One region of the Adlercreutzia rubneri genome, then DNA from elsewhere that is predicted to be linked to it. Evidence: riboswitches for the same ligand, from Rfam matches in the RefSeq annotation. Region 1 holds a riboswitch; the other holds the start of a gene.

Evidence for each region. A riboswitch is a leader RNA that binds a small molecule or an ion and turns the genes downstream of it on or off. The one in region 1 is predicted to bind FMN.
Region 2: another riboswitch for FMN. It lies ahead of GO707_RS08490 (ECF transporter S component); the one in region 1 lies ahead of ribD (bifunctional diaminohydroxyphosphoribosylaminopyrimidine deaminase/5-amino-6-(5-phosphoribosylamino)uracil reductase RibD).

What each region holds. Positions count from the first base shown of each region.
Region 1 covers NZ_WPOO01000022.1:11,128-25,290, reverse strand. The annotation lists gene GO707_RS10415 (FAD-binding protein) at 1-863, opposite strand, end outside; gene GO707_RS10410 (response regulator transcription factor) at 1,201-2,697, shown strand; gene GO707_RS10405 (HAD family hydrolase) at 2,706-3,383, opposite strand; gene ribH (6,7-dimethyl-8-ribityllumazine synthase) at 3,390-3,857, opposite strand; gene GO707_RS10395 (bifunctional 3,4-dihydroxy-2-butanone-4-phosphate synthase/GTP cyclohydrolase II) at 3,906-5,141, opposite strand; gene ribE (riboflavin synthase) at 5,156-5,815, opposite strand; gene ribD (bifunctional diaminohydroxyphosphoribosylaminopyrimidine deaminase/5-amino-6-(5-phosphoribosylamino)uracil reductase RibD) at 5,797-6,966, opposite strand; FMN riboswitch at 7,101-7,228, opposite strand; gene GO707_RS10380 (YebC/PmpR family DNA-binding transcriptional regulator) at 7,513-8,313, shown strand; gene GO707_RS10375 (SDR family NAD(P)-dependent oxidoreductase) at 8,523-9,323, shown strand; gene ruvC (crossover junction endodeoxyribonuclease RuvC) at 9,407-9,892, shown strand; gene ruvA (Holliday junction branch migration protein RuvA) at 9,889-10,482, shown strand; gene ruvB (Holliday junction branch migration DNA helicase RuvB) at 10,489-11,577, shown strand; gene GO707_RS10355 (hypothetical protein) at 11,587-12,000, shown strand; gene GO707_RS10350 (cold-shock protein) at 12,125-12,328, shown strand; gene GO707_RS10345 (class I SAM-dependent methyltransferase) at 12,395-13,327, opposite strand; gene thyX (FAD-dependent thymidylate synthase) at 13,403-14,089, shown strand; gene GO707_RS10335 (DUF1385 domain-containing protein) at 14,105-14,163, shown strand, end outside.
Region 2 covers NZ_WPOO01000014.1:33,594-47,756, reverse strand. The annotation lists gene GO707_RS08545 (electron transfer flavoprotein subunit alpha/FixB family protein) at 1-326, opposite strand, end outside; gene GO707_RS08540 (adenine nucleotide alpha hydrolase family protein) at 342-1,097, opposite strand; gene GO707_RS08535 (TetR family transcriptional regulator) at 1,452-2,189, shown strand; gene GO707_RS08530 (CoA transferase) at 2,277-3,533, opposite strand; gene GO707_RS08525 (class I adenylate-forming enzyme family protein) at 3,568-5,112, opposite strand; gene GO707_RS08520 (enoyl-CoA hydratase/isomerase family protein) at 5,159-5,929, opposite strand; gene GO707_RS08515 (acyl-CoA dehydrogenase family protein) at 5,940-7,100, opposite strand; gene GO707_RS08510 (pyridoxamine 5'-phosphate oxidase family protein) at 7,338-7,763, opposite strand; gene GO707_RS08505 (energy-coupling factor transporter transmembrane component T family protein) at 7,935-8,744, opposite strand; gene GO707_RS08500 (energy-coupling factor transporter ATPase) at 8,737-9,735, opposite strand; gene GO707_RS08495 (energy-coupling factor transporter ATPase) at 9,711-10,547, opposite strand; gene GO707_RS08490 (ECF transporter S component) at 10,547-11,188, opposite strand; FMN riboswitch at 11,344-11,496, opposite strand; gene GO707_RS08485 (ABC transporter ATP-binding protein) at 11,677-12,573, opposite strand; gene GO707_RS08480 (FecCD family ABC transporter permease) at 12,566-13,564, opposite strand; gene GO707_RS08475 (ABC transporter substrate-binding protein) at 13,586-14,163, opposite strand, start outside.

The DNA.
Region 1 (14,163 bases):
CCGCCCATGCCGCCGCAGGCGCAGACGACGGCCTTGCAGTTGATCTTGATGTAGCCGTCCGCGTCAGAGGCCACAAGACCCGCCACGGCACCGTCCTGCATGATGATGTACTCGGCGGTGGTGGCGAAGTGGAACTCGGCGCCGGCCTCCTCGGCCGCGGCCTGGTTGTACATCTGGATCTTCGTCTGGTTGCACTCGCCGTAGAACGAGCACACGCTCGGCCAGAACTTGATGCCCGACAGCTCGCCCATCTGGTGCTCGGTGGGCGGGAAGAACGCCGTGGTCATAGTGGCGAAGTCCTCCTCGGTCAGGCGGTCGAGGTACCAGTTGGAGTTTTCCTCGGAGTTCTGTGCGAACTTCATGACCAGCGAGGGGTTGGGCATGTTGGAGGTGATCTTCATGAAGTTCTGGTAGAACTCCACCGGATCGATGTGCGGCACGCCGCGCTCCTGGAGGATCTTGGCGTTCAGCGAGGCGAACTCGTTGCCCACGGCCTGGTAGGAGTCCTCGGGCTGCTTCTCGATGAGGATGACCTTCTTGCCCTGCTCGGCCAGCTCGCGGCAGGCGGTGATGCCGGCGAAGCCGTGGCCGCAGACCACCGCGTCGCAGTCCCATTCCTGGGCGAAATCGGTCACCTCGGCCGGCGGCGTCATCCAGCTGGTGTCGGTGACGTTGTGGATGTGCACATCGCTGGGCGCGGAGCTGCCCGCGCTCTCGATGTGGCCGCCGTCTTCGGTCTTGGCGGTGCTGTCGCCGCCTGCCGGCGCGCAGCCGGCGAGCCCGGCGGCTCCGGCGGCCATGGCGGCCACGGCGCCCATGCCGATGAACGAGCGGCGGGACATGCCCTTGGTTGTCTTCTCCATAGTTCCCATATCCTCCCTTGGTATCGGGGCGTATCGGTCGGCGTGCACCGAAGCTCGGCGGTGCGGCCGGCGGGGCGCTCGGGGCGACTCCCCGGCCTTCTCGTCGCTCGCCTTGGTGCGGCGCCGGGGCCCATGATGGCACCGCGAGCGGCCCGCGAGGAATCGTCAGCTTGGGGGATTTCCCGGAAAGCGCCCTCGCGGAAATGGGGGAGATGGAAATAAACCGCAGGTCAGCGCCACAGGGCCAGAATGACGGCTCAGTAACGCCGTGGCAACTTCGGAAAGTTTCGCTATACTGGTGCCCGACGAAGCCGCGACAAGCCAGGGAGGGTACAGGTTGCCGCTTTCCAAATACTTCAGGCTCGAGGCGCTCACGCTCATAGCGTTTCTGGCCACCATTCCCATCTACTCGCCGAACCATCTGCTCTTCGAGACCGGCGTCTTCGACGTGCCCACGTTCATGGCGCCCTTCGCGAACACGATGCTTTTCTCCACACTCGTATTGGGCACGCTCGCCGCGCTGGCCTCGGGGCGGCGCTGCCCCGAGAGGCTCTTGGGCCGCGGATGGGTGGTGGCCGGCGTGGCCGCTTATCTTACGGGCTACGGCCTGCTTATAGCCGCGGCGGCGCTGCCGGGCGTGGGCACGGGGGCTGTGGGGGCTCTTTCGGGTTTTCTGTTGGCGGCGGGCACCGTGGAGCTGGCGGTGCTGTGGGGCAGCTACATGGCCGCCTACGACCTGCGCCAGGCGCTTTTGTGGTGCGCCCTTTCCGTGGGCTGCGCGGCGCTCGTGGGGCTTCTGCTGTCCTCCACCACCTTCGGCGTGGGGCTCATCGTGTTCGTGGTGCTGGTGCTGGCGAGCTTCCCCGTGCCCTGCCTGGCGGCGTGGAAGCGCCCGCGGGGCGGCGCGCGCCCGGGAGATCTGGGCGGCGGGGCCAAGGCGGCTGGTGCGGCATCATCCGTGCAGGAGGCGGCGGAATCTCCGGCCCCCACGCGCCGGGCGCGGCTGGCGTCTTTGGCCTCGGTGTCCGGCATGCCGCTGGCGGGCCTCATGGTGTTCGCCTTCATGATGGGGGCGCGGAAGTTCATCCTGTTCGACGTGGTGAACATGGAGCTGCTCGGCTGCGCGCTGGGGGCCGTGGTGGCGCTGCCCATCTGCCTTCTGCGCACGAGCCGGCCGCTCACCACGCTCATCTACCGGATGCTCGTGCCGGCGTTCGCCTTGGTGCTCATCGTGCTGAACAGCTTCCCCGGCACCACGATGCCGATGTTCTTCGCCGCGTGGCTCACCTACGTGTTCTACGGGGCCGTGGCCATCCTCGCCCTGGCGAGCCTGGCGGCCGTGGCCCATGCCCGGGAGTTCTCGGCCGGCTCGGTGTTCGGCACGGCGGTGGCGGCCTTCGCGCTGTTCTCGCTTCTGGGCCTGGGGTGCGCGCCCACCGCCCCCTTCCAGGAAGAGGGCGGCGGCCCGGCGCTCTTGGTGGTGAGCACGTTCTACTTCGTGGGCGTCATCGCGGCGGCGCTCTGGGGCTTTTGGCGCGCGGGCGCGGGGGAGCGCGCGGCCGACGACGGGCTGGGCGCGCGGGATGCCGGCGCGGGGGCCGACGCGCCGGCCCAAAGCGTGCAGGCGCGCTGCGAGGCCTTGGCCGACGAGGCCGGCCTAACGCCGCGGGAGCGCGAGATTTTAGGGTATCTGGGGCGCGGCCACGGCATCGCCTTTGTGGCCGCCACGCTCGTCATCTCCGAGTCCACCGTGCGCACCCACGTGAAGAGCATCTACAAGAAGCTCGGTGTGAACGGCCGCGAGGAGCTGCTCGCGAAGGTGGACGAGGGATAGGGCCAGGGCTAGGGGTGCCCGCGCGGCTTCCCGGTAAGTGCCCGCACGGCCCCTGCGATCTCGGGGGCCGTGCTCACCAGGACGTCCGCCCGGCTGAGCTCGTCTGCCGTTCCGAATCCGTAGGTGCACCCGACAAAGGGAATGTTTCCGTGCACGGCCACCTCCTGATCGTGGTGCCGGTCGCCGACCATGAGGTGGGGCTTCGGGTAACGTGCGCAAATCTGCCGGTAGATCTGCCACTTCTCCAGCCCTTCGAAGTCTTCGGCGCACCAGGCGCCGGTGAACAGGCCGCCGAGGCCGAATGCGGCAAGGTGCTCGTCGCGGTAGGAGCCGCTGCAATTTGAGAGGAACACGAGCGTGCATCCCTCCTCGCGCAGGGATTCCAGCATGGCCTTCGCGCCGGGGTACAGGCGCCCTGCGCCCGCCGCGAGCAAGCGGCGCATCTCCTCTCCGATGGCGGCCGATGCGCGCTGCCAAATCGCTTCGGGCAGCTCGGGCATGAAGGAGGCCCACATGGCGGCAGGGGAGTATCCGAGCCACGAGGCGATCTCCTCATCGGAGAACGTACGCGGGGCGGCCCAGCCATCGGTTACCAAGGCAGCATAGGCGCGGCGAAACGCCGGGCCGTACAGATGCATGGAATCGTGGAGCGTGCCATCGTAGTCGAAAAATACCGTGCCGCCCATGGGCCCCTAGCCTTCGATCTCCCGCAGAAGGTTGACCATCTCGATGGCCGACGTGGCGCAGTCGAATCCTTTGTTGCCCGCCTTGGTGCCCGCACGCTCGATTGCCTGCTCGATCGTGTCGGTGGTCACGATGCCGAACATAACGGGCACCCCGCTTTCCAGCGATACGTGGGCGATGCCCTTGGCGGCCTCGTTGCAGACCAGGTCGTAGTGGCTCGTGGCGCCGCGGATGACGGCGCCCAGGCAGATGACGGCGTCATAGCGGCCCGATTGCGCCATCTTCTGCGCGGCAAGCGGCGCCTCGAAAGCGCCGGGTACCCAGGCGATGTCGACGTCCTGCTCGCGCACGTTGTGGCGCAAAAGGCCGTCCATGGCGCCCCCGATCAGCTTGGATGTGATGAACTCGTTGAAGCGGGAGGCCACGATGCCGACCTTGATGTTCTCCGATACCAGCTTCCCTTCAAATACCGTCATGATGATCCTTTCCCAAACGTTGGTTTCCTTAGTCGAGTTGTACAGGCGCTAGGACGCCTGGCGCTCCTCATCGAAGTACAGCAAATGCCCCATCTTCTCCTGCTTGGTGCGCAGATAGAACTCATCGTGGCTGGTCAAAGGCATTTGGATGGGCACGCGTTCGGTGATCTGCAGCCCGAAATCGCCCAATTGGTACACTTTGTCGGGGTTGTTCGTAAGCAGTCGCATGGTCTTTACGCCCAGCTCGTGCAGAATTTGGGCGCCGATGTAGTATTCTCGCAGGTCGCCCGCGAAGCCCAGGGCCAGGTTGGCCTCCAGGGTATCCATGCCGGCATCTTGCAGCTCGTAGGCGCGCAGCTTGTTCACAAGCCCGATGCCGCGCCCTTCCTGGCGCATGTACAGCACCACCCCGCGCCCCTCGGCTTCCACCTGGGCCATCGCTGCAGCCAGCTGCTGGCCGCAATCGCAGCGCAGGCTGCCGAAGGCATCGCCGGTGAGGCACTCGGAATGAACGCGCACCAGCACATCGACGCCGTCTCCGATGTCGCCTTTCACCAGGGCCACGTGGTGCTCGCCGTTCAACTTGTTCACGAAGGCGTGGGCGCGAAATGCCCCGTAGCGCGTGGGCATTGCCGTATCGGCCACTTCCACCACGTGGCATTCGTGCTTCTTGCGGTAGTCCTGGAGCGCTTTGATGGAGATGAACTTCAAATTGAATTGCCGGGCGAGCTCTATCAGCTCGGGTGTGCGCATCATGGTGCCGTCTTCGCGCATGATCTCGCAGCACAGACCGCACTCCTCAAGACCGGCCAGACGCATCAGGTCCACTGTGGCCTCGGTGTGGCCGTTGCGCTCCAGCACGCCGTTGGCCTTTGCCATCAGCGGGAACATATGGCCCGGCCGGCGGAAGTCGGACGGGCGGGCGCCGGGCTGCACCACGGCGCGCGCGGTCAGCCCGCGCTCTTGCGCCGAGATGCCCGTTGTGGTGTCGACGTGGTCGATGGACACGGTGAAGGCGGTTTCGTGGTTGTCGGTGTTCTCGGTGACCATTTGGGGAAACGCCAGCTTTTGGCACAGTTCGGCGGACATAGGCATGCAGATGAGCCCCTTGCCGTGTACTGCCATGAAGTTCACGTTCTCGGTGGTGGCGAACTGCGCTGCGCAGATGAAATCGCCTTCGTTCTCGCGGTCGGGGTCGTCGGTGCACAGAATGATCTTGCCCGCGCGCAAATCATCCAGCGCCTCTTCGATTGTGCTGAACTGGAATGACTCGTTCTCTTCCATGGGGTGCTCCTTCGTTAGAATCCATGCGCTGTCAGAAATGCTTGGGTGATACCGCCGCTCTCGGCCGTCGCGGATGGAGGGGGGAGGGGGGCGCCGAGGAACCGTTCGACGTACTTCCCGACCATATCGGTTTCGAGGTTCACCTCATCGCCGACGCGCTTGAGGGAAAGGGTCGTCTCGGCCCGGGTGTGGGGGATGATGGACACGGCGAAGTCGGCGTCGGTCAGGCGCGCCACCGTGAGGCTGATGCCGTCGATGGCGATGGATCCCTTCATGATGATGTGGCGCAGGGTGGTCGCATCGGCTCCGATGGTGTACCACACGGCGTTGTCGTCGTGCTGGATGCGGCGAATCGTGCCCACCGCGTCGATGTGCCCCGACACCAAGTGTCCGCCGAATCGCCCGTCGGCCGCCATGGCCCTCTCCAGGTTCACGGGGCTGCCGGCATGCAGGGCGCCGAGGTTGCTGCGTCGCAACGTCTCGTGCATGACATCGGCGCTGAACTGGGTCGCTCCCAGCGAAGTGACGGTGAGGCAGACGCCGTTCACGGCGATGGAGTCGCCCAGCCGAGTTCGCTCGAGCACGGTGCGCGCGTCAATGGACAGAACGGCCGAATGGGCGCCCCGGCGCAGCGTCCTTACGGTGCCGATTTCCTCTACAATGCCGGTGAACATGGTGTCGCCTCGCTTTCGACTGAAGGGGAAACGGCGCATTCTAAGAGCAGATCGGGCCCAAGGGCGGTGACGGTGGGGGAGGAAAGGCAAAGCGCGTCGGCGGGCAGCGCCACGCCCCGACCTGCCACCGGCCCTGGCGCGCTTGCTCCCCCGAAAAGCTTCGGGGCGATATAGGCTTGCACGCGGTTCGCCAGTCCGCCGTCGATGAAGGCGCCGTGCAGCGCAGGGCCGCCTTCGACGAGGATCGAATCGATGCCCAAGCTGCCCGCGTGATCGAGAAGGGCCGGCAGGTTCACTGCGCCGTTGCCCCCTTCCGCCGGCGGCGACGCCCAGACGGAACATCCGGCCTCGCGCAGGGCGCCTGTGCGCTCGGCGCTCGCCTGCGGCCCCACCGCCACCAGCGTCGGTATCTCTTGGGCTGTCCGCACGAGCAACGCATCCAGGGGCAAGCGCCCTTGGGAGTCGACCACAATGCGCAGCGGCTGCCGCCAGGGGCCGCCTTCCAAGCGGCAGGTAAGCGCGGGGTCATCGGCTAGGGCGGTGCCGATGCCCACCATGATGGCTGCGAACCGGTGCCGGTCGCGATGCACCCGCTCGCGCGCTTCGGGCCCGGTGATCCACCGGGATGCCCCCGTGCGCGTGGCCGCTTTCCCGTCCAGGGTCATGGCGTATTTCAGCACCACCAAGGGGCGCCCGGTGGTAATGAAGTGGAAGAATACCTCGTTGAGGTGCCGGCACCCCTCTTCCAGGACCCCCGTCTCCACTACCGTGCCCGCCTCGCGCAGCTGCGCGCACCCTTGGCCCGCCACCAAAGGGTTCGGGTCAAGGGCGCCCACGACGACGCGGGCAATGCCCGCTTCCAGGATAGCGTCGGTGCAGGGTGGCGTTTTGCCCCAATGGCAGCACGGCTCCAGCGTGACGTACAGGGTGCTTCCGGCGGGGTCTTCGGCGCATGCGGCCAGCGCCTCCCGCTCCGCGTGGGGCTGGCCGCATGCGGTGTGCCAGCCCTCGCCGATGATGCGGCCGTCTTTCACGATAACGGCACCTACGAGTGGGTTTGGGCTGGTCCAGCCAGTCCCTCTCTCGGCAAGCGCCAGCGCACGGGCCATGAAGGCTTCGTCGCGTGCGAGTTGCTCTAACTTCTGGGACATCGCTCACCTCCAACGCATCGCTGCGACCTTCGGGCGCCACTTCCGAAAAGATGAGCGGACGATTGCGAAAAAAACCCTGAAACCAAAAGGTTCCAGGGCTTCTAACTGTCCGATGCGCTCCGCTGGGGAGCACTTCCTATCTTCTTCCATCCAGACTGTAACTGTCGGCTTCGGAATTTCACCGAATCAGCCGCAAGCGCAAGACTTGCGGGTCGTGGGCTGTACCACCGGTGGGGACTTTCACCCCGCCCTGAAGATCATGTTCAATTGTTGATCGATCATAGTGCTTTATGGAAGCCCGCGCAACCCACGAATTGGGAAATCTGTGGATACCGTTGGCGATTGCTCGGGGAGTTGCTCGGGACGTGGCGCTTCTTTCCAGGGGCGCGCCACAGCCGCGTATCCGACAAACCTGGCGATGCGCTCGTTCTCTGCGCGCGGCCCCTTCCGTAGAAAAACCGTGCAGCGCGGCAGCTGGGTTTTCCCGTTCGCGCCCTTGTGGTACCATAAGCCGCTGTTGTATTCGTGTTTCGAAGGGACTTATTCATGTCAGGGCATTCTAAGTGGGCAACCACCAAACATCGCAAGGCCGCGCAGGACGCTAAGCGCTCGGCTCTGTTCTCCAAGCTGGCTCGTAACATCACCGTGGCCGCCAAGGAGGGTGGCGACCCGAACCCCGACAACAACGCGTCGCTGGCCGCCGCCATCGAGAAGGCCAAGGGCTACTCCATGCCCAAGGACAAGATCAAGACCGCCATCGACAAGGCTTTCGGTTCCGGCAAGGACGCCGCCAACTACGAGACCGTCGTCTACGAGGGCTATGGCCCGGCGGGCGTGGCGGTGCTCTGCGAGGCGCTGACCGACAACCGCAACCGCACTGCCGCCGATGTGCGCGCCGCCTTCTCCCATTCCGGCGGCAACCTCGGCACCTCCGGTTCGGTGGCGTTCCAGTTCGACCGCAAGGGCCAGATCATGGTATCCAAGGAGGTCGAGACCGGCGACAAGAAGAACCCCATCGGCCCCAACGGCGCCGCTGCCGACGAGGAGGAGTTCATGCTCGCCGTGGCCGAGGCCGGCGGCGACGACTACGAGGACGCCGACGAGGAGTGGATCGTCTACACCGCGCCGGGCGATCTCATGGCCGTGGTGAAAGAGCTTGAGGCCCAGGGCATCCAGGTGAAGGGCGCCGAGATGACCATGATAGCCAACACGCCGTCGGCGGTTTCGGTGGCCGATGCCAAGAAGGTCATGCGCCTCATCGACAAGCTGGAGGAGCTGGAGGATCTGCAGGCGGTGTACCACACCATGGACATCACCGACGAGATCGCCGAGGCACTCGACGAGTAGTTTTCGCGAACGTTAAAGCCAATCGCGCTAGGAAAGGCGCCGGGCCGCAGGGCTCGGCGCCTTTTGCCTTTCGGGGACGTAACAGGGCCGCGCAACATTCTGGAAACATAGTCGCGAGGAAATCTGATAGGGTGAAGCTTAGGTAAGCGCGCGATAGGCTCTTTGTGCAGCAGCGAGGGAGTCCCGCGCAGGACGAAAAGGGAGGCTCCATGGGTTTTCTCGAAGGTAAGACCGCCATCATCACCGGTGCTGGGTTCGCGGCGCTCAAGGACGGATCCGCCGGTTCCATCGGTTACGGCATCGCCACGGCCTACGCCAAGGAGGGCGCGAACCTGGTCATCACCGGCCGCAACGTGAAGAAGCTGGAGACGGCCAAGGAGAAGCTGGAGGCCGAATACGGTATCCAGGTGCTCTGCGTGGCCGCCGACGTGAATGCCGGGGCCGACAACCAGGCCGTGGTGCAGAACGTCATCGACCAGGCCATCGAGAAGTTCGGCCGCATCGACGTGCTGGTGAACAACGCCCAGGCCTCCGCCTCCGGCGTGACGCTGGCCGACCACACCACCGACCAGTTCGACCTGGCCATCTACTCGGGTCTGTACGCCACCTTCTACTACATGCAGGCGTGCTATCCCTACCTGAAGGAGACCAAGGGCTCGGTCATCAACTTCGCCTCCGGCGCGGGGCTCTTCGGCAACTTCGGCCAGTGCGCCTACGCCGCGGCCAAGGAGGGCATCCGCGGACTCACGCGCGTGGCCGCCACCGAGTGGGGTTCTGACGGCATCAATGTGAACGTGGTGTGCCCGCTGGCCTGGACGGCCGCTCTGGAGAACTTCCAGGAAGCTTACCCCGACGCCTTCACGGCCAACGTGCACATGCCCCCCATGGGCCACTACGGCAACGTGGAGACCGAGATCGGCCGTGTCGTGGTGCAGCTTGCCAGTCCCGACTTCAAGTTCATGAGCGGCGAGACCCTCACCCTGGAAGGCGGCATGGGGCAGCGCCCGTAATTCTGCTTGCTTTTCACAAACAGATGTTCTAAAATGAGCCCCACTCGAATTTAGAAAGTGGGGCTTATCTTTTGGCTGGCAGGATGCGCATCGTGATGGGAATTGATCCCGGGCTGGCCCATACGGGTTGGGGGGTCATCGAGCAGCGCGGGTCGCATCTTGCCTGTGTGGCCTACGGGTGCGTGGCCACGCCGGCCTCGCAGCCTTTGGCCGAGCGGCTCATGAAGATCCACCACCAGATCGGCGCGGTGGTCGAGCGCTTCCGTCCGGAATGCGTCGGCATCGAGACGGTCTGGTTCGGGCAGAATGTCACGGCCGCCTTCGCCACGGGCCAGGCCCGCGGGGCGGCGCTTGTGGCCTGCGCCGAGGGCGGCCTTGCCGTGGGCGAGTACACCCCGCGCCAGATAAAGCTCGCCGTGGTGGGGGAGGGCTCGGCCGAGAAGGACCAGGTGCAGTACATGGTACGGCACCTGCTTTCCCTCGATCGGCCGCCTGAGCCCGACCACGCTGCCGACGCGTTGGCAGCGGCCATTTGCTATACGACCCACGAGAACGGAAGGCTCGCATGATTGCGTTTCTGAACGGAACCGTGGCGGCGGTGCTGCCGCCGCAGACGGCCTACATCGATGTCGCCGGCGTGGGCTACGCCGTGGCCATGCCGGGGGGCGACCTGGGCAAGCTGGCCGTGGGCGAGGAAGCCCGCGTGCTCACCTACCTGTCCGTGACGGAGAACGGCATCGCGCTGTTCGGCTTTCTCTCCGAGGAGGAGAGGGCGCTGTTCGAGAAGCTCATCGGTGTGTCGAAGGTAGGGCCGAAGATGGCCCTGGCGGCACTTTCTACGTTCTCTCCGGCCGAGCTCGCCGATGCCATCGCCTCCCAGGACATCGCGCGGGTGTCCCATATCCCCGGGGTGGGGAAGAAGACCGCCGAGCGCATCATCTTGGAGCTGAAGGGCACCTTGGAGGGCGGCATGGCGTCGCTGTTCAGCCAGGGCGAGGTTGAGCCTGCGCGTAATCTGGCGGTGCAGGGGGCCACCGAGGCGCTTCTCTCCATGGGCTTCACCTCCGCCGAGGCCGAGGTGGCCTTGCGGGGCGCTCCCGAGGACGCGGGCGAGGGCGCGCTGCTACAATACGCCTTGAAACGTTTGGGAAGTCGATAGGAAATCATGGCATTCGATCTGGACATAGAGGGCATGGTGTTCGAGGCCGCGCGGGACGGCGCGGAAGCGCAGGGCTCGGCATCGGCGCTCGGGCGCGACCGCGCGGTGGCCCCGACGCTCACCGAGGACGACCTGGAGCTCGATTTCTCCCTGCGTCCCAAGCGGCTCGACGATTACCTGGGCCAGACGAAGGTGAAGGAGTCCCTCGGCATCATGATCGCGGCGGCCCAGGGGCGCGGCGAGCCGGCGGACCATATCCTGTTCTCGGGCCCTCCAGGGCTGGGCAAGACCACGCTCGCCACGGTGGTGGCCAACGAGTTGGGCGCCTCCATTCGCACCACCTCCGGACCGGCCATCGCTCGCACGGGCGACTTGGCGGCCATCCTCACCAACCTCGAAGAAGGCGATGTGCTGTTCATCGACGAGATCCATCGCCTGAACCGCATGGTGGAGGAGGTACTGTACCCGGCGCTGGAGGACTTCGAGCTGGACATCGTTGTGGGCAAGGGCCCGGCGGCCCGATCAATCCGGCTCGACCTGCCGCGCTTCACGCTCATCGGCGCCACCACGCGCACGGGCCTGCTCACCGGCCCTTTGCGCGATCGATTCGGTGTGGCCTTCCGCCTACAGTACTACACGCCCGAGGAGCTTTCGCTCATCGTGTGCCGGTCGGCCTCTATCCTGAACGTGGCCATCGACGAGGAGGGCGCTCTGGAGATCGCCCGACGCTCCCGGGGTACCCCGCGTCTGGCCAACCGCCTGCTGAAGCGCGTGCGCGACTGGGCCCAGGTGCGCGGCGACGGCGCCATCACCGAGGATGTGGCCGCCGAGGCGCTCACGTTCTTCGAGGTGGACCATCTGGGGCTCGACGCAGTGGACAACCGGCTTCTGGAGGTGCTCTGTGTGCAGTTCGGCGGCCGTCCGGTAGGGCTTACCACCTTGGCGTCCGCATTGGCGGAAGACCCCGATACCGTGGAAGACGTGTACGAGCCCTACCTCATGCAGCAGGGCCTCATGATGCGCACTCCCAAGGGTCGCCAGGCCACCGCCGGCGCCTGGGAGCATCTGGGACTCACCCCGCCGGAAGGGTGTTAAGGAGCGAGTATGTTCGAGCAAGATTATTTGATGCGTATCATCGCTCAGCTTCTGGGGGCCATTCGACGCTCTATGGAGCGGGCGGCCGGCGAGGAGGATCCGGACGGGGCCGCGAGCGCCCTCGACATGGCGTTGGGCGACGCCACCGATCTGGACGGCGAGGCGCTGCTCTCCCTGGCGCCCGAGTCGCTGGCCTCGGTGCTGCAGGTGTCGGGGGTCGATCCGCACCTCACGGAGTATATCGCCCGCAGTCTCATGCTCTCCGGTCGCTACCACGGTGAGGCGGGACGGCCGGATGTGGCCGAGCTGCGGCAGGCCCAGGGCCGCGCCGTCGCTGCCGCCTTCGGCCACGAGCTGGGAGCCGACCCCGTAAGCGACGAGGCCTTGGAGGCGCTTCTGACCGCAAGTGATGGAGAAGCGTAAATTCCCCGAGGAAATCGGCTGAAGTTAGCGTATAGTTATAGCGCGCTCCCAAAAGGGAGCTGGGCTTCGCGCCCGTATTGCTATACCCGCTCGTCAGACGAGCGGGAGGAAAGAGGAAAGTATCATGGCGGAAGGCACTGTCAAGTGGTTCAACCCCGAGAAGGGCTACGGCTTCATCTCCCAGAATGACGGCGAGGATCTCTTCGTCCACTTCTCCGAGATCAAGATGTCGGGCTTCAAGACGCTCAACGAGGGCGACGCAGTGACGTTCGAGGTGACCGAGGGTCAGAACGGCAAGCTGCAGGCGAGCAACGTGGAACGTCTCTAACTTCAAGTTTTAGAAATCTACATGACGCCAAAGGGCCCGGGATTGCTCCCGGGCCCTTTTCTGTTGCTAGCGGGCGTTCCAGGCGAGGAAGGCCCAGGTGACGGTGCGGGGCTCGGCGAGGCGCCAGGCGAGCTGGGGAATGCCCTTGCGGTCGGGGGCGCCGGCGCTCTCGTTGGGAACGAGGTTGGCGGTAAGCCATTCCCGTAGGTTGGCGCGTGCCCGCTGCCGTTCGGTGTCCGATGCGCGCACCGCCGAGGAGTCGTCGATCATGGCGGCCAGTTTCTCGTAGGCGTCCTCGGGGCTCGCGAACGTATCGTCGCGGGTGCTGTCGATGTAGCGCACCTCGGCCCTTATGCCTTCGGCGGCCAGGATGTTGAAGGCGTAAAGGTAGTCGCGCCCGAGAACGGCGGGCAGCCCCACAGCGGCCAGGATGCGCTCGTCGACGCGGGGGGAGGATCCGGTCGCCAGGGTGATGCACACCCGCCGGCGCGCCACTTCCGTCAGGCGCAGGAGCGCGTCGCGCAAATCGGCGGTGGCAATGGAGCGCGAGGCGACGGCCACATCGGTCATGCCCTCGCGCACGCCGAAGGCCGGCCAGTCGTCCTCCCAGCTCATGAGCTTGGGAAACACGGTGCGCACGCCGGCCTCGTTAAGGCGCGCCTGCATCTGATCCAGCATGCCCTGGGAGAAATCGGCCGCCACCACCTTGTGCCCCGCCTCGCCGAGCGGCACGGCCAAAGCCCCGGTGCCGCAGCCCATGTCGAACACCGTTTCGCCGGGGCGGATGTCCGCGTATCCCAGGAACTTCTCCACGTAGAGGTTCGGGGCGTCCTTGGTGGTGAAGGTGGCGGAGCGCTTGTCCCAGAACGCCGCGTCATCGGCATGGCGACGCACCTTCTGAAGCTCTTTCCACTCCTCGTTCCAATCCGTTGTGGTGAGCAAGGGTGTAAATTCGTCGTGCATGGGGCCTCCAAGCCGTGTCGTCGGTCGTTCAGCCATTATACTTCTTGGGAAACGATTCATGCGCTTCGCAATGCTTTCGACTGGCGGAGAGCTGCAACAAGAGGAGATGCTATGCAGGTAGAGCTTCTGTACCACACGCCCGACCCCGAGCGCGCCATCGCCACGGCGGCACGGCTGTGCTACGCGCCGGTGGGCGCGAGCGAGCTGATGGAGACCATGCCGCCGGAGCGCGTGAAGAGCGTGCTCTCCACCATCATGGGCTCGGGGCACTTCTCCACCCTCGAGCACGCCAGCTACACCTTCGCCGTCGACGGCGTTTCCCGCGCGCTCACCCACCAGCTGGTGCGCCACCGCATCGCCAGCTTCAACCAGCAATCCCAGCGCTACGTGAAGTTCAAGGGCGACATCCCCATGGTGAAGCCCGCCTCCGTGGCGGCCGACCCCGAGTGCAATCGCCTGTTCGACGAGGCCGCTGCTGCCGTGGCCGAGGCCTACCGGGCGCTCGTCGCGGCCGGCATCCCCGCCGAGGACGCGCGCTACCTTCTGCCCAACGCCTGCGAGACGAAGATCGTCATCACCATGAACGTGCGCGAGCTTCTGCACTTCTTCGAGCTGCGCTGCTGCAACCGCGCCCAGTGGGAAATCCGCGAGATGGCGTGGAAGATGCTGGAGCTTGCTCGTCCGACGGCGCCGTACATCTTCGCCGACGCCGGCGCGCCCTGCATCCACGGCGTCTGCCCCGAGGGTAAGATGACCTGCGGAAACCCCTATCCGCGCGTCGATCGCTCGCAGCTTTAGGCTTAGGACGACGGTATGACCAAGCAGAAGAGCGATCTGTCCCGCGCGTTCTCCGAGGACGGGGCCATAAAAAC
Region 2 (14,163 bases), on a different contig from region 1:
GTGGCGCCGTCGGGGCCGAGCGCGAGGACGTCGGTGATGACGGCGGCTCCCATATGGGCCGCCAGTCGCCCAGCCACGCCAGACAAGCGCGTTGTGGGCTCGACGAGCACGCGGGCGGGCTGCTCGGCGTCCGCGATGGCGCAGACGGTCGCCCAGGCGTCCTCCACGATGCGGTCGTCCGGCACGGAGACCTTCAGGCTCTTGTCGGCAACGCCCGCAAGGTCGGTGCCGATCCCTAAGGCCACCACCTCGTCGGCGAATCCACGGGCTGCGGCGCCCATCTCTGCGGCGGCGTCCTGGTTCTCGGCAATGATCAGAGCTTTCATACTGGCGTTCCTTCCCTACAGCGCCGCTTTGAGGGCGGCGGCGAACTTCTCCACGGCGCCGTCGTCGGTGGCGTCGTACACTTCCATGGCACGCTCGGCCTGAACCGGGGCCTTGCAGGACACGACCTCAAGGGCGGCCGCGGGGGCCTCGGCCAGGGCAACGGCCTCCATGGGCTTCTTGCCCGCGGCCAGGATGTCCTTCATGCCGGGGATGCGAGGCGCGGCCGCCTCGGGCAGCACCGACACCACGGCGGGCAGCGGCACGGAGAGCACCTCCACCTCGTCCTCGGTCTTGCGGCGCACCTTGAGTGAGCCGCCGTCCTCCTCCAGCGCGATGGCGCCGGCGACGTAGGGGACGTTCAGGCGCGCGGCCAGCTGGGCGCCGGTCTGCTTGGCGTACAGGTCGGCCGAGCCGTCGCCCACAAGGACGACGTCCCACCCGTCCAGGTCCTCCACCATGGGGGCGAGCACCTGGGCGGTGGCGTAGGCGTCCATGTCGGCGCAGGCGTCGTCGGCCGTCAGGTACAGGGCCTCCATGCCGCGGGCGAGGACGTTCTTCTTGGTCTTGGAATCGTCGATGGAGGCGGCCCCCGCCGTCACGGCGATGGCGGAGCCTCCCGTGGCGGCGGCCAGCTGGACCGCGGCCTCCAGGGCGTTCAGGTCGTACTCGGAGACGACCGGCCGGGCTTTCGAGAAGTCCAGCGACCGGTCGGCGGCCACCTGGATGTCCTGGTCGTCGGGGACGATTTTGATTGCGGCGACTACTTGCATAGAGCATTTCCTTTCTCGCGGAGTGCATCGGTCCCCGCACTGCCCGCACGCTCACCGAGCGCTTCCGCTTGCGCCATCCGTGACTTTGGGCAGGAACCGACTCTATCCTCGAGTGCCATTCTATTAAGCTGAAAACACACCTTGAAGGGACACTTGGCAAAAGTGTCCCAATAGAGACAGGAGCTTGTCAGCAACGAGTCCGAAAAAGCTTGCGTAACAACTCACAGAGCCACATAATTGCTATACCGACTCAGATAGATGGCATATTCCGGTTTTCTCCCAGAATCGCAAATTGGGAGTATTCAGCAGCTCTTTCTTTCGTCACACTGTGCCCAAGGTCGCGAAAGGGGCGTTATGAGCAAATCCGATGACACCAAGGAGCGCATTGCCCGCACTTTCCTCGAGTGCATGGAGACGACTCCTTACGGCAAAATCAATGTGAGCCAGCTATGCGAACGGGCCCATATCTCGCGAAAGACGTTCTACTACCACTTCGAGGACAAAGAACGGCTCGTCCGCTGGATCTGCATCCAGGATCTCATCGAGTGGGCGCACTCCGATACCAGTGATGGCCCGAGCAGCTACGTCAGCCTCATAAGCTTCTTCATCGAGAAGAACCGTATTTTGTACGGGCACGCCCTGCTGGATATGACCCCCGGATCGTTCGGGCAGCTCTTCAGCGATGTGCTCTATTACCTCATCGACGGCCGGTTGGGGCGTTTTTACGAGGAGAGTATGGCCGATGAGGAACTGGCGCACCTGTCCCTCGCGTTCGCGGTGGATCGCGGCCGCATGATGGCCAGCTATTGGCTCCTCAGCGATCGCGAGCCCGATGCCGAGGAGCTGGAACACTACCTCTATCAGGAGGAAGTCGTCAACAACCAGATCATCGGCCGTTGGCTCAACAAGCCAAAGACGGCGAAAGAGCCTCTGCGGCCCCCCGAGTCGCTGACCGCTCTCGACCTTGAGCAGAAAATGGTGCACACCTTCTCGACCAAGGAGCTTCTGCTCAAGGCCCTCGAGAACCACGAATCGGGCTCCATCGCCCCGGAGCGGGTCAGCATCGAGCGCCAGTTCCGACGTCTCAGATAGCCGTCACTGAGCCCATCGAACAACAACGGAGGACCCGCAAGCGGGTCCTCCGAATACCTTAACGTCTCGTCTTGCGCAGAGCCGATTCTAGCGATGGGTGAGCTGCGGGCAGCTGTCCTCGCGATAGCCGATGACGCCGTCGGCTCGCAGAGCTTCGATCTGGCTCTCGTCGAAACCGAAATCGCGCAGAATATCCTCGTTGTCGAATCCCGAATCCACCCCGGAGCGCCAAACTAGACCCGGCTCATTCTTGAGAACCGGCTGCACGTTGGGCGCAATGACGTCAGTCTCGTAGCGCGCGCTCGGATAGGTGGTGAACGTCTCGCGTGCCTGGAAGTGGGGATTGTCCTTCATATCGGTGTAGGAGTACACCAAGCTCGCCGGTACCTTCGCCCCGCTGAAGATGCGCTCCACTTCCGAAGCCGGACGCTCGGCGCAGAATTTGGCCATGGCCTCGTCAATCATCTTCCCGCCTGGCGTATTGTGATACAAACGCGCCGAGCCGGCGGGAATCTCGTCGGTCCCGTAAGGCAGCCCGAGCACCTCCATGACGCTCTTGAACACGGCCGGACCGAGCGTCATCACCACGCAGTGCTTGCCATCGGAGCACTCGTAGGCCCCGTAGCCCGCCACCAACTCGGCGTTGGGGAACGGCGTATGGGAAATGGGGTTGCCCGTATTGAGCTCTGCCATCATGTTCTGGCCCTGACTGCGGAGAACGGCCTCGTACTGGGCGATATCGACGCTTTCCCCCCGCCCTGTTTCGCGCACGCGGTACAGGGCGGCCAGCGCGCCAACCGCTCCCAAATAGCCCGAGTAGACGTCGCCCACATCTTGGGAGGAAGGGAATGGCGCCATACCAGGAAGGGAATTGACGTACATCAACCCTCCGAACGCCTGGGCGATAGGATCGTAGGACGCCCGGGACACGTAGGAGTCTTCGCCCGCCTGGCCAAAGCCGGAGATGTGCACGATGACGAGAGCCGGATTCGCTCGCCACAGCTCCTCGTCGGACAGGCCCCAGCGATCGTATTGGCCGCCTTTCGAGGCCTCGATAAAGATATCCGTGGCGGCGAGCATCTTCAGAAAAACTTCGCGGCCCTTTTCCGAGGGGATATCGAGCGCCATAGAGCGCATATTGCGGCGGTTGAGCTCGACCGACCAGCCCTGATGGAAGCCGCCGCCTCGCGCGATGTCGGGCGCTTTCGGGTTCTCGATCCAGATGACGTCGGCGCCCATGTCGGCCATGAGCTGCGCGCAAAAGGGACCAGCGATCGAAATGGACGAATGCACCACCTTCACGCCCTGGAGCGGGCCGAATTGGGGAATATCAGTTCTTCTCATAACTCTTTCTCCTTACGGTTGTTCTTACATTTTTTCAAGCAGCGCCTTCAACGACCCCGCGCGTGTTCTGGACGCAGAGCGCCGCCAAGGCGGGCTTGTCAACCTTCCCTACGCTTGTGCGCGGAAGCTCGGTCATGACCATGATCGCTCGGGGCTTCTTGTAGCTCGCCGCCCTTGTTTTAAAGTACTCCACGAGTTCGACCGGATCGACGGACGCGCCCTCGGCGGGAACGACAGCCGCGGCCACTGCCTCCCCCAGATCTTCATCATCGATCCCGAACACTGCCGCCTCTCGCACGCCGGGGTGTCCCTCGAGCACGCCTTCCACCTCGAGGGCGTACACGTTCTCGCCGCCCGTCTTCACCATATCGTTTCTACGGCCGACAAAGCGATAGGAGCCGTCAGCCGTCTTTACCGCCAAATCCCCGGTCGGATACCATCCGTTCACGCACGGATCGAGCGCGTTGAGATAGCCGTCGAACATGGCGGGCGACCATCCCCACAGCTCCCCCACCTCCCCTTCGGGTACCGCCAGCCCCTTTTCGTCTATGAGGCAAACCGTGCAGAAAGGATCGGGGTAGCCGATGGAAAGGGCGGCATCGGGATCGCCCTCGAACTGCTCCTTGCTCAGGTAGCGGGAGAGGCAGACGGCGTTCTCGGTCTGCCCGTACCCGACGCGGGCGAAAGCGCGGGGAAACAACGAGAACACCTCCCCCATGGTTTCCAGCCGGTTCTTCCCGCCCGTCAGCGTTATGCATCGAACATCAGGGAACGCCACGTCGCAGCCAAATGCGGCATCGCGGATCCGCGCCACCAGGGAAGGCGGCAGCAAGAGCATTTGCGTAATGCGCTCGCGGCGAAGCATCTCCACCACGTAGGAACCGCGGAGAGATTTCTGTAGAACCACCTTGGCTCCACAGAGAAGGGCAAAGGCGAGAAACGAGAAGCCACCCTGGTGAAACAAAGGGCTGAAGAGCAGCAGCGCGTCGTCGCTTCGGTAGGCGTGATCACCGTTCTTGAAAGCGAGTATCTTCGCCACGAGAGCTTGATCGCTGTAGGCCACCGCTTTGGCGGTGCCCGTCGAACCGCCCGTGAACAGTACGAGAGCGCACTCATTTTCCGGCGACTCGTCAATGCGCGGAGCATCGCCGAGTCGCAAGACCGCAGCGTCGTCCCCGAGCACACCGCCCTCAGGAAGGAGGACCACCGGCCACGACAGCTCGCCGAGGGCATCGCGGGCCAGGGCTGCGTAATCGTCGGAGGCGATCAGCGCCGAGCAGCAGGCGGCTACCAGCTGCTCGGCCACTTCTCCAGCCGTCAAGCGCCAATTCAGCGGGACGGGGACCGCGCGAAGGCGCATGAGGGCGAAGAGCTCCACGACGAAACGGGCGCTGTTGGGGAAGAGCAGCGCGACATGATCGCCACGGCGCACCCCGATGTGTCTGAGACGGGCCGCCTCCGATTCGACGCCCTCGAAAAGCTGCGCGTAGGTGATGCGCTCCTCGCCGTCGACCAACGCCGTTCCATCGGCGAACACCGTGCACGATTCGCAGAACATCCTATAGAACGTGTGTCGCACGACGGCCCTCCTTACCCGCAAATCCACGATTGTCCTTCTACAGCGTCTACTTCTTCTTCATGAAGTTCTCGGCCAGATAGGCCAGACCTTCCTCGGACAAAAAGCACAGCGGGGAATCTTGGGCGTCGGCCGCGAGCACGGCGGGAACCTCGCTGAGGACATGCGTGTTCACGATGCGCTTCATGATGCGAAGAGGCGTGCGCGGGAGCGTCGCTATCTTCTCGGCGCTCTCCATGGCCTTTTCCATCAGCTCGGCCGCCGGCGCGTGAACGCTCACGAACCCCAGATCGAATCCTTCCAATCCCGTGACGCGACGCCCGCTGTACCACAGCTCCTTCGCCTTGTAGACGCCGCAGGCCTGGGAGAGAAACACCATGGCGCCCATCTCGGGGGCAAGGGCTACGTGGAGGAAGTTGGAGGAGAAGATCGCCTCATCGGCGGCATAGACCATATCGCACGCCAGAGCGAGGCTGAAGCCACCGCCCATGGCGTACCCCTCGACCGCCGCGATGAAGGGCTTCTCGCAATTCTGGATATAAGAGACGGCGCGTCCGAACACGGAGATGCTGTCGCGGCTCTCCTCCACGCTTTTGCGGCCACCGGAGGCCACGCCGGACAGATCGCCCCCCGAGCAGAAGCAGCCGCCCTCGCCGCGCAGCACGATCGCGCGCACCTCGTCGTCGTCCTGCACTTCGAGCACGGCCGCGCACAGCTCCCTCATCATGGGCGCTCCCATGGCGTTCTTGCGGGCCGGGTTGTTCAGCACGATCTCCGCAACGCCCGTGTCGTGCTTCTCGATGTAAACAAGCTCGTTCATCAGTTGCCCCCTAGCGTCGATTCAAGCGCTTCGCTTCGGCTTTCGCCAGCTCCTTGCCCACCGACTTGATGATGATCTCGTCGGTGCCCCCGCCGATGCGGTTCATGCGCGCATCGAGCCACACGCGCCCGACGGGGCTTTCCTCGGTGTAGCCCAGACCGCCGAGGATCTGTATGGCCATATCGCACACCTCGAAGGCCTCCCGCGCGTTGTACAACTTGGCGAGACCCGATTCCACCTGCGTCGATTTCCCGTTGTCCTTCATCCAGGCAGCCTGCAGCACCTGGAAGCGCATGTTGTCGATCTTCACGCGCATCTCAGCGAGCTTGTCCTGGATGAGCTGGAACGAGGAGATGGGCTTACCAAACTGCTCGCGAGTGACGGCGTACTCGAGCGCCGTGAGGTAGCAGTACTCGGCTTGCCCGAGGGACTGATTGGCAATGGAGATGCGCTCAAGCTCGAAGTTCTTCACGAGCTGCATGAAGCCGTTGTTCTCTTTGCCGAAGATATCCGACTCCTCCACTTCGACGTTGTCGAAGTACACCTCGCAGATCGGAGCCGACTTGTTGCCGATTTTCTGCATGGGGCTCATCGTGATGCCCGGCGCGCTGGCGTCAACGAACCACATGGTCATGCCTGCGTAGGGGTTCGGGTTGTCGAGATCGCGTGTCACAAACAGGATGTAGGGGCAATAGGCGGCATTAGTGATGAACGTCTTGGTGCCGTTCAGGTACACCTTGCCGTCGCGCCGCGTTGCGGTCGAGGCGATGCACGTGCTGTCGGAGCCAGCGCCAGGCTCCGATATGCCGAGGGAGAATGCCATGGCTTTCGTCTTCAATGCCTCGGTCACCTTGCGCAGCTGCTCCTCCGAGCCGAACTCTTGCGCATCCTTAATCTGCAGCACGGGGGTGTTGAAGGGGAAGTTGCGGCGGAAGAAGCGCTCCTGCACGAGCATCATTGTCACTTGGTCGACGGGCACGCCGCCGAACTGCTCGGGAAGGCCGAGCGTTCCGAACGGGGACTCCTTCAGGGCAGCGTAATACTCCTCGGGAACGCGATGCTCGTCGTAGCATCGCTTGAAGTACTCCTCGTCGAATCCGCAGGAATCCATGAACTGATCCGCTGCTTCCATGAGCAGTTCTTGCTCATCGGTCGGAGAAAACTCATACATAGGCCGATCTCCTTTCGCGTACCGGGCTCTCTATGGCCCGCTACGCGAAAGTCTGATCGGATGTTCTCTCTTACTGAACTCACAGATTTCTCAAGTGGGAAAGAACAGTATCATAGGGTGACACTTTGTCATTGTGAGCGCATTTGATTGCCTGGATCTTGAAAAGATCACCTATCGAGTCGCAGGCGGAACGCGAAGTCGCGATTCGCCAAGGCAGAAACCCTGGCCTAAAATGCTTTACAGCTCGATGGGGTTCCAGGAGCCGTCGATGTCGCAGAGCCAGGCCTCGGCGTCGTCGATGGTGAAGAAGGTGAGGCGCGGGTCAGCCGGATCGTCCCAGTCCTCGCCGAGGGCGACCATGTGTTTGAAGCCCTCCTCGCGCACGGTCGCGTTGGCGCGGTCTTCCAGGTTCGCGCGGCCCCGCAGGATGATCCAGCCGCGCCCGGGCTTCCAGGCGGTCAGCTCCACGCGGGGGATGGCCTGCATTTCGCGGTAGCAGTCCTTGGTGGTGGCGGTGCAGAACTGGATCTCGCCGTCCTGCAGCGCGGCGAAGCTGAAGGGGCGCACGTGGGGCTGGGCGCCCTCCGGGGTATCCTCCACCGTGGCGAGGTACCAGGCGGGGACGCTCGTGAGGTAGTCGACGATAAGCTCGTTTCCGGTCATTTCGGGTTCCTTTCTTGAAATTCTGGCTTGTCCGCGGGAGGTCGGAGGCGGAAGTGCCGTGCTCAAACAGCATTCAATGGCAGGGCTCGATGAGGGCCGCATCGTTCTACCCATGCCATTGAATGAACTGCGCGCGGCGCCACCGCCTCCGACCTCCCGCTGCTCAACTCTTTATGACAAGGGAACATAGTTGGTGGCGACGACGGCGGCGATCATGAGGACGAGGGCACCGGTGCCGACGGCGTCGCGCCAGGTGAGGCGCAACGGGTCGAGACGCGTGGTGCCGACGCCACCGTGGTAGCAGCGGGCCTCCATGGCGGCGCTCAGGGTCTCGGCGTGGCGGAAGGCGCTCGTGAACAGCGGGATGAGCAGAGCCGTAAGCGACTGGATGCCGCCACGGAAGGGATTCGCGTTGAAGTGGGCGCCGCGACTTTTCTGGGCGCAGTAGATGATGCCGAGCTCGGTCATGAACTGCGGCAAAAAGCGCAGCGCGATGCCGAGAATCATGCCCAGCTCGTGGGCGGGAACGCCGATGCGCGAAAGCGGTGCCATCAGACGCTCGAAGGCCGCCGTGATGTCGAGGGTCGCGGTCGTCAGGGTGAGCAGGCTCATCCCCATGAGCAGAAGCAGCAGGCGACAGCCGATGAAGACGGCCGACTGCAGGCCCTTCTCGCTGATGCAGATGATGCCGAACTCGAAGTAGACGTGGCCGCCCTGAACGAACAGCACGTTCAGGAGCGCCGTCAGCACTACGAGCACAAGCAAGGGGCCGATAGCCCGGATGGCCTGCAGCAGCGGGATGCGGCTCGCCGCGTAGAAGCCCACGATGAACAGGGCCGCCACCGCCAGCGACAAGGGCGTCGCCGCGCAGAACACCGCTGCCATGAGCACGAAGGACAGGATGAACTTCACCCGGGGATCCATAGCGTGAACCAGCGAGTCCTCGGGCCAGTACTGGCCGATGATGGCGCGATCAGGCATCGTCGCCACCACCCTCGGCGACGGCGTCGGCAGCCCGCAACGCCGCGAAGCCGACCGCCGCATCGGGCGCGGCGGCCACCGGGGTGCCCGCAAGTTGGGCGGCGATGTCGGCGGCCAGGGTGCGCTCGTCGTAGAGGTCGCGACCCAGCGTAAAGCCGGCCTCGCGCAGGGAGGCAGCGAAGGCCTCGGGCGCCGGAGCCCCCAGGCCCACGGCCTTCAGCGCCGCCGCGTCGGCGAACACCTCGGCCGGCGTCCCCAGGCGGAACACGCGTCCCTCGGACAGCACGAGGATGCGGTCGCTTAGGGCCGCCAAATCCTCCATGGAATGGGACACCATGACGATGGTGCGGCCGCCGGCGTGCAGCTCGCGGATGAGCCCCAGGAACTCCTCGCGGGAGAGCGGATCCAGCCCGGCCACCGGCTCGTCGAGCACGAGCACCTCCGGCTCCATGGCGAGCACGCCGGCGAAGGCCACGCGGCGCTGCTGCCCGCCGGACAGATCGAAGGGGCTGCGCTCGGAAAGCTCGTCGAAAGACAGCCCCACCAAGGCCAGGCCCTCCCGCACGCGGCGGTCGACCTCCTCGGCGCCAAGCCCCATGTTGCGCGGCCCGAAGGCTACGTCGTCGTAGACGGTGTTGGCGAACAGCTGGTTCTCGGGATACTGGAACACGAGTCCCACCTGGCGGCGCACCTCGGTGGCGACGCCCTTCTCCGCCAAGTCGCGCCCATCGGCCAGAACACGGCCGCACGTGGGATGCACGAGTCCGTTCATATGCTGGATGAGCGTGGATTTTCCGCTGCCGGTGTGCCCCGCGACGCCGAAGAACTCCCCCGGCTCCACCGTGAAGGTCACATCGCGCAGGGCCCACACGGCATCGGGCGCGTTGCCCCAATCGGCCTGGCGGGCGGCGTCCTTCTTGCGGCGGCCGCGCCTCTTCTTCGCCTCGCCGCCCTCGTAGGAGTAGCTCACATCTTCGAACGCAAGGCGCATAGCTCCTCCTTCAGGGTGTCGTCGGTGATGCAGGTGGAAACGGGAACGCCCGCGGCCTGCAGCTCGAGCGAAAGGCGGCAGGCGAAGGGCACCTCCAGGGAAAGCGAGCGCAGCTCGTCGGCGCGCACGAGCACCTCTTCCGGGGCGCCGTCCATGCGGATCTCGCCGCCGTCGAGCACCACCACGCGGTCGGCCGCGGCCGCCTCTTCCATGAAATGGGTGATCATCACGACGGTCATGCCGCGCTCATGCAGCTCGCGCACGACGCGCATGAGCCCGGCGCGCCCGCGCGGGTCGAGCATGGCCGTGGCCTCGTCCAGGATGAGGATGGCCGGGTCCATAGCGAGCACCCCGGCGATGGCCACGCGCTGCTTCTGGCCGCCCGAGAGCGCATTGGTCTCGTGGGCCTCGAAGCCCTGCAAGCCCACTTCGGCGAGCGCCCGGGTCACGCGCTCGCGCAGCTCGGGGTTGGGGATGCCGAGGTTCTCCGGGCCGAAGGCGACGTCGTTCTCGATGAGGCTCGCCACCAGCTGGTCGTCGGGGTTTTGGAAGACGAGCCCGGCGTTGGAGCGGATGAAGTAGGTCTGCTCTGCGTCGCGGGTGTCGCAGCCGAACACGTCCACCTCGCCCTCGTCGGGCAGAAGCAGCGCGTTGATGTGCTTGGCCAGGGTGGACTTCCCCGAGCCGTTGCCACCGAGCAGACACAGAAACTGCCCCTGGGGCACCGTCAGGTTCAGATGACGGAAGACGAAGGCCTCCCCATCGTAGGTGAAGGCGGCATCGCGGAAATCGACGAAGACGTCTGCACTCATTAGCGGCCCTTAACCTGGTCTTTCTTCGGGGTGATGAGGTTCGAGATGGCCTTGTAGACGATAAGCGTCAGAATGGCGTTCAAAAGGCCCTTCAGCAGGTTGAACGGGATGAGGATGGGCACGATCATGGCCACGACGGCATCGAGCGGCACGCCGAGCCAGGCCGGGGTGACCACGAGGTTGCCGAGCACGGCCATGATGACGGCGAACACGATGCCGAGCACCAGACCGATGATGGCGCCCTTCAGGGTGTGAATCTTCTTGTACACGAGCGCCGAGGGCAGAATGAAGCCGATGACCACGAGCAGGTTCATGAGCGCACCCGTGAAGTCGGCGAACAGGATGCCGTGGGCCACCACCGAGATGATGCCGCAGGCGAGACCCGCCGCCGGGCCAAAGGCGAAGCCGCAGACCGCCGCGGGCATGATGGAGGCGTCGTAGGACAGCCACGCCACGCCGGGCAGCAGCGGGAACTCGACGAAGGACAGGAGCACCGAGATGGCGCACAGAAGCGCGATGGTCACGAGCACGCGGGTGGACCAGCGGTTCGTGTTCGCCATGGTCTTCTGGGCCGTGGGTGCCTTGGCGGGGCGCACGGTGGAGGAGCCGACAGCGGGATGGGTCGTGGGCTTGTTGGCCATGATGGACCTTCTTTCTCTTCGCGAGGCGTATCTTCCGGAGCCGCTTCCCCTCGCAAAAAGAAAACGAGCCCGTATGAATTCCTTTCATACAGGCTTCCATGATGTCGCGCTTCCGTTTGCATCGGCCCCGTCGGTCGGGGCGCCAGAAACGCGAACGTCTGCCTCTCCCATCCGGACTGTGACCGTTGGCCCCGGAATTTCACCGGGTCAGCCTGCACTCTCGCGCAGGGTCGCGGGCTTGCGGGCGGCTCGTGTCCGCCGCCATGCTTACCGCCAGTGAGGATTTCCACCTCGCCCTGAAACATAATTCACGGGGCACATTGTAGGCGACGGCCGCCGTGCGCGCAACCCCCGGGGCCATTGGATGCGCGCGGCGGTCGATAGACGCCGCCGATGCCTCGGGACCTCCGGGCCTCGGGATCTCCGGGCCTCGGGCCTCGGGGCTTCCGGGCCTCGGGCCTCGAGGCCTCGGGGCCTCGCGCCGCCCGTCAGCGGCGACGGGGGTACAGCACGTAGCCACGCTCGGTTTCGGCGCGCCCTTCGAAATCCTCGCCGCGTTCTGCAAAACGCGGGCGGTCGTGGGGGCAGATGTCCATATGGAAGGCGTCGCCGACGGCGCCCGAGGCGAGCACCTCGTCGGTCGGGCCCTGGGCGGCGACCCTCCCCTTCCGCATCACCACGAGGTAATCGGAGTAGCGCAGGGCAAGATCCAAATCGTGGATGACCATAGCAACGGTCTTGCCCTCGCGGCGGTTCAAGTCGCGCACGAGGGCCATGAGGTCGTGGCAGGCGCTGATATCCAGATAGGTGGTGGGCTCGTCCAGCACGATGAGGTCGGTGTCCTGGGCGAGTGTGCGGGCCACATGGGCACGCTGACGCTCGCCGCCAGAAAGCTGGTGCAGGTCATGATTGCGGAAGACCGCGACCCCGGCCCGTTCCATGGCGGCTTCCACGGCCGCGCGATCGGTCGGCCCGAGTCGGCCGCCCCACCCCAGGTGCGGATGGCGGCCGCAGGCCACCAGAGCCTCCACGGTCATGGGAGGCACGCGGGAGGTCTGGGCCAGCACGGCCATCAGATGCGCCCGTTCGCGCGAGGCCAGCTCACCCGTGTCGTGGCCGGCCACTTCCACCCGCCCCGCCACAGGGCGCAAAAGGCCGGCGGCCAACTTCACCAGCGTCGATTTCCCGCAGCCGTTGGGACCGACGATGCTCGTCACCGCGCCGGCGGGGATGGCGGCGGAAAGCCCTTCCATGAAGGGGGCACCCGGCTTGTAGGAGAACGAGACGCCCTCGTAGCGGATGGCGCACTCCGGCGAGCGCGCCCCAACGTCGGCGGGACGCGCACACGACGGCGTTCTCTCGCCCCGGATAACGCACTCAGTCAAGGCCGCCTCCTTTGTTCTTCAGGATGAGGTAGATGAAGAAGGGGCCGCCGATGAAGGCCAGAAGGATGCCCACGGGCAGCTCGTAGGGGGCGAACAGCACCCGGGCCAGAAGGTCGCAGCCCACAACGAAGGCCGCCCCGGCCAAGGCCGAGGCCGGCACCACCCAGCGGTTGTCGTGGCCGACGAAGAAGCGCATCAGGTGCGGCACCACAAGCCCCACGAACCCGATAAGCCCCGCGAAGCTCACGGCCGCACCGGCGAGCACCGCGGCCACGGCGAGCATCCCCAGACGCACGGCGCGCACGTTCACGCCCAGGCTGTGGGCGGCCTCGTCGCCGAGCGAGAGGATGTTCAGCTTCGCCGCCCCCGCCAGCGCCGCCACCAGGCCCACAGCGATGTAGGCAGCGGGCCACGCCAGATCGCGCATGAGCACCCCGGACAGGCCGCCCACAAGGAAGGTGGACGAGCCGATGTAGGCGTCCGGATCCACGATGAGGATGGTGTTCATGCCCGCGCCGAACACCGTGGTGATGGCGATGCCGGCGAGCACCACGGTCAGGCGGCTTAAGCCCGTGCCCAGCGACAGCGCAAAGATGATGAGCGCCGTCGCCAGCGCCCCGATAAAGGCCGCCAGCGGCGTGAGCCACAGCGCCCCGGGAACGAGCGAGGCGGCCAGCAGCACGGCGAGACCAGCGCCGGAATTCACGCCGATGACGTTGGGGCTCGCCAGCGGATTGTCCAGGCACGCCTGGATCAGCGCGCCGGAGGTGGCCAGGGCCGCGCCGGCCAGAAGCGCCGCCAGCACCCGCGGCACGCGGACGTTCTCCAAGATGTTGCGGGCCATATCGGAGACATCGCCGCCGACAAGCCACGCCGCCAACTCCGGCAGGCTCACCGAGGAGGCGCCGAGCGTGAGCGCCGCCGCCGTGGCCGCCGCGAGAAAGATGGCGGTCGCGGCCACGACGATGATGTTGCGGGAGACAGAACCCATGGCGCAAGGCATCTTCCGCCGCTAGTTCTGCCCGTAAAGGTTATCGAAGAGCCCCTGGTAGGCCGCATCCCACTGGGCGTTGGGCTTTGCGAGGTACAGCGTCGGGTCCAGGGTGATGTAGCGGCCGTTCTGCACGGCGGACAGGCTCGACCACGCCGGATTGGCCGCCGTGGCCTCCTCGAGGTTGCGCATGGCCGCCTCGGTGTCGTTGCCCATGGGGATGACGAAGATGAAGTCGGGATCCATCTCGATGACCGCTTCCAGGCTGAAATCTTTCAGAAGGCTGCGATTCTCGTCGGCGAGGTTGTTCACGCCGAGATCGGCCAACATGGCCCCGGTCTGCGTACCGGAGTTCTGCACACGGGTGCCGCCGGAGAACGTGGTGAGCAAAAGCGCCGTCGGCGGGTTCTCGGCCGGCGCCGCGCCCACGATGGCGTCGATAGCCTCGGCCACCTTCGCCACGTTCTGATCGTAGAGGTCCGCGCGCCCGGTGATGTCGGTGAAGGTGCGCATCAAGCGCTCGTAGTCGTCGAAGGTGGTCACCTCGAAGTAGGCCACGGGGATGCCCGCGCCCACAAGCGCGTCGCGCAGGTCGGCCT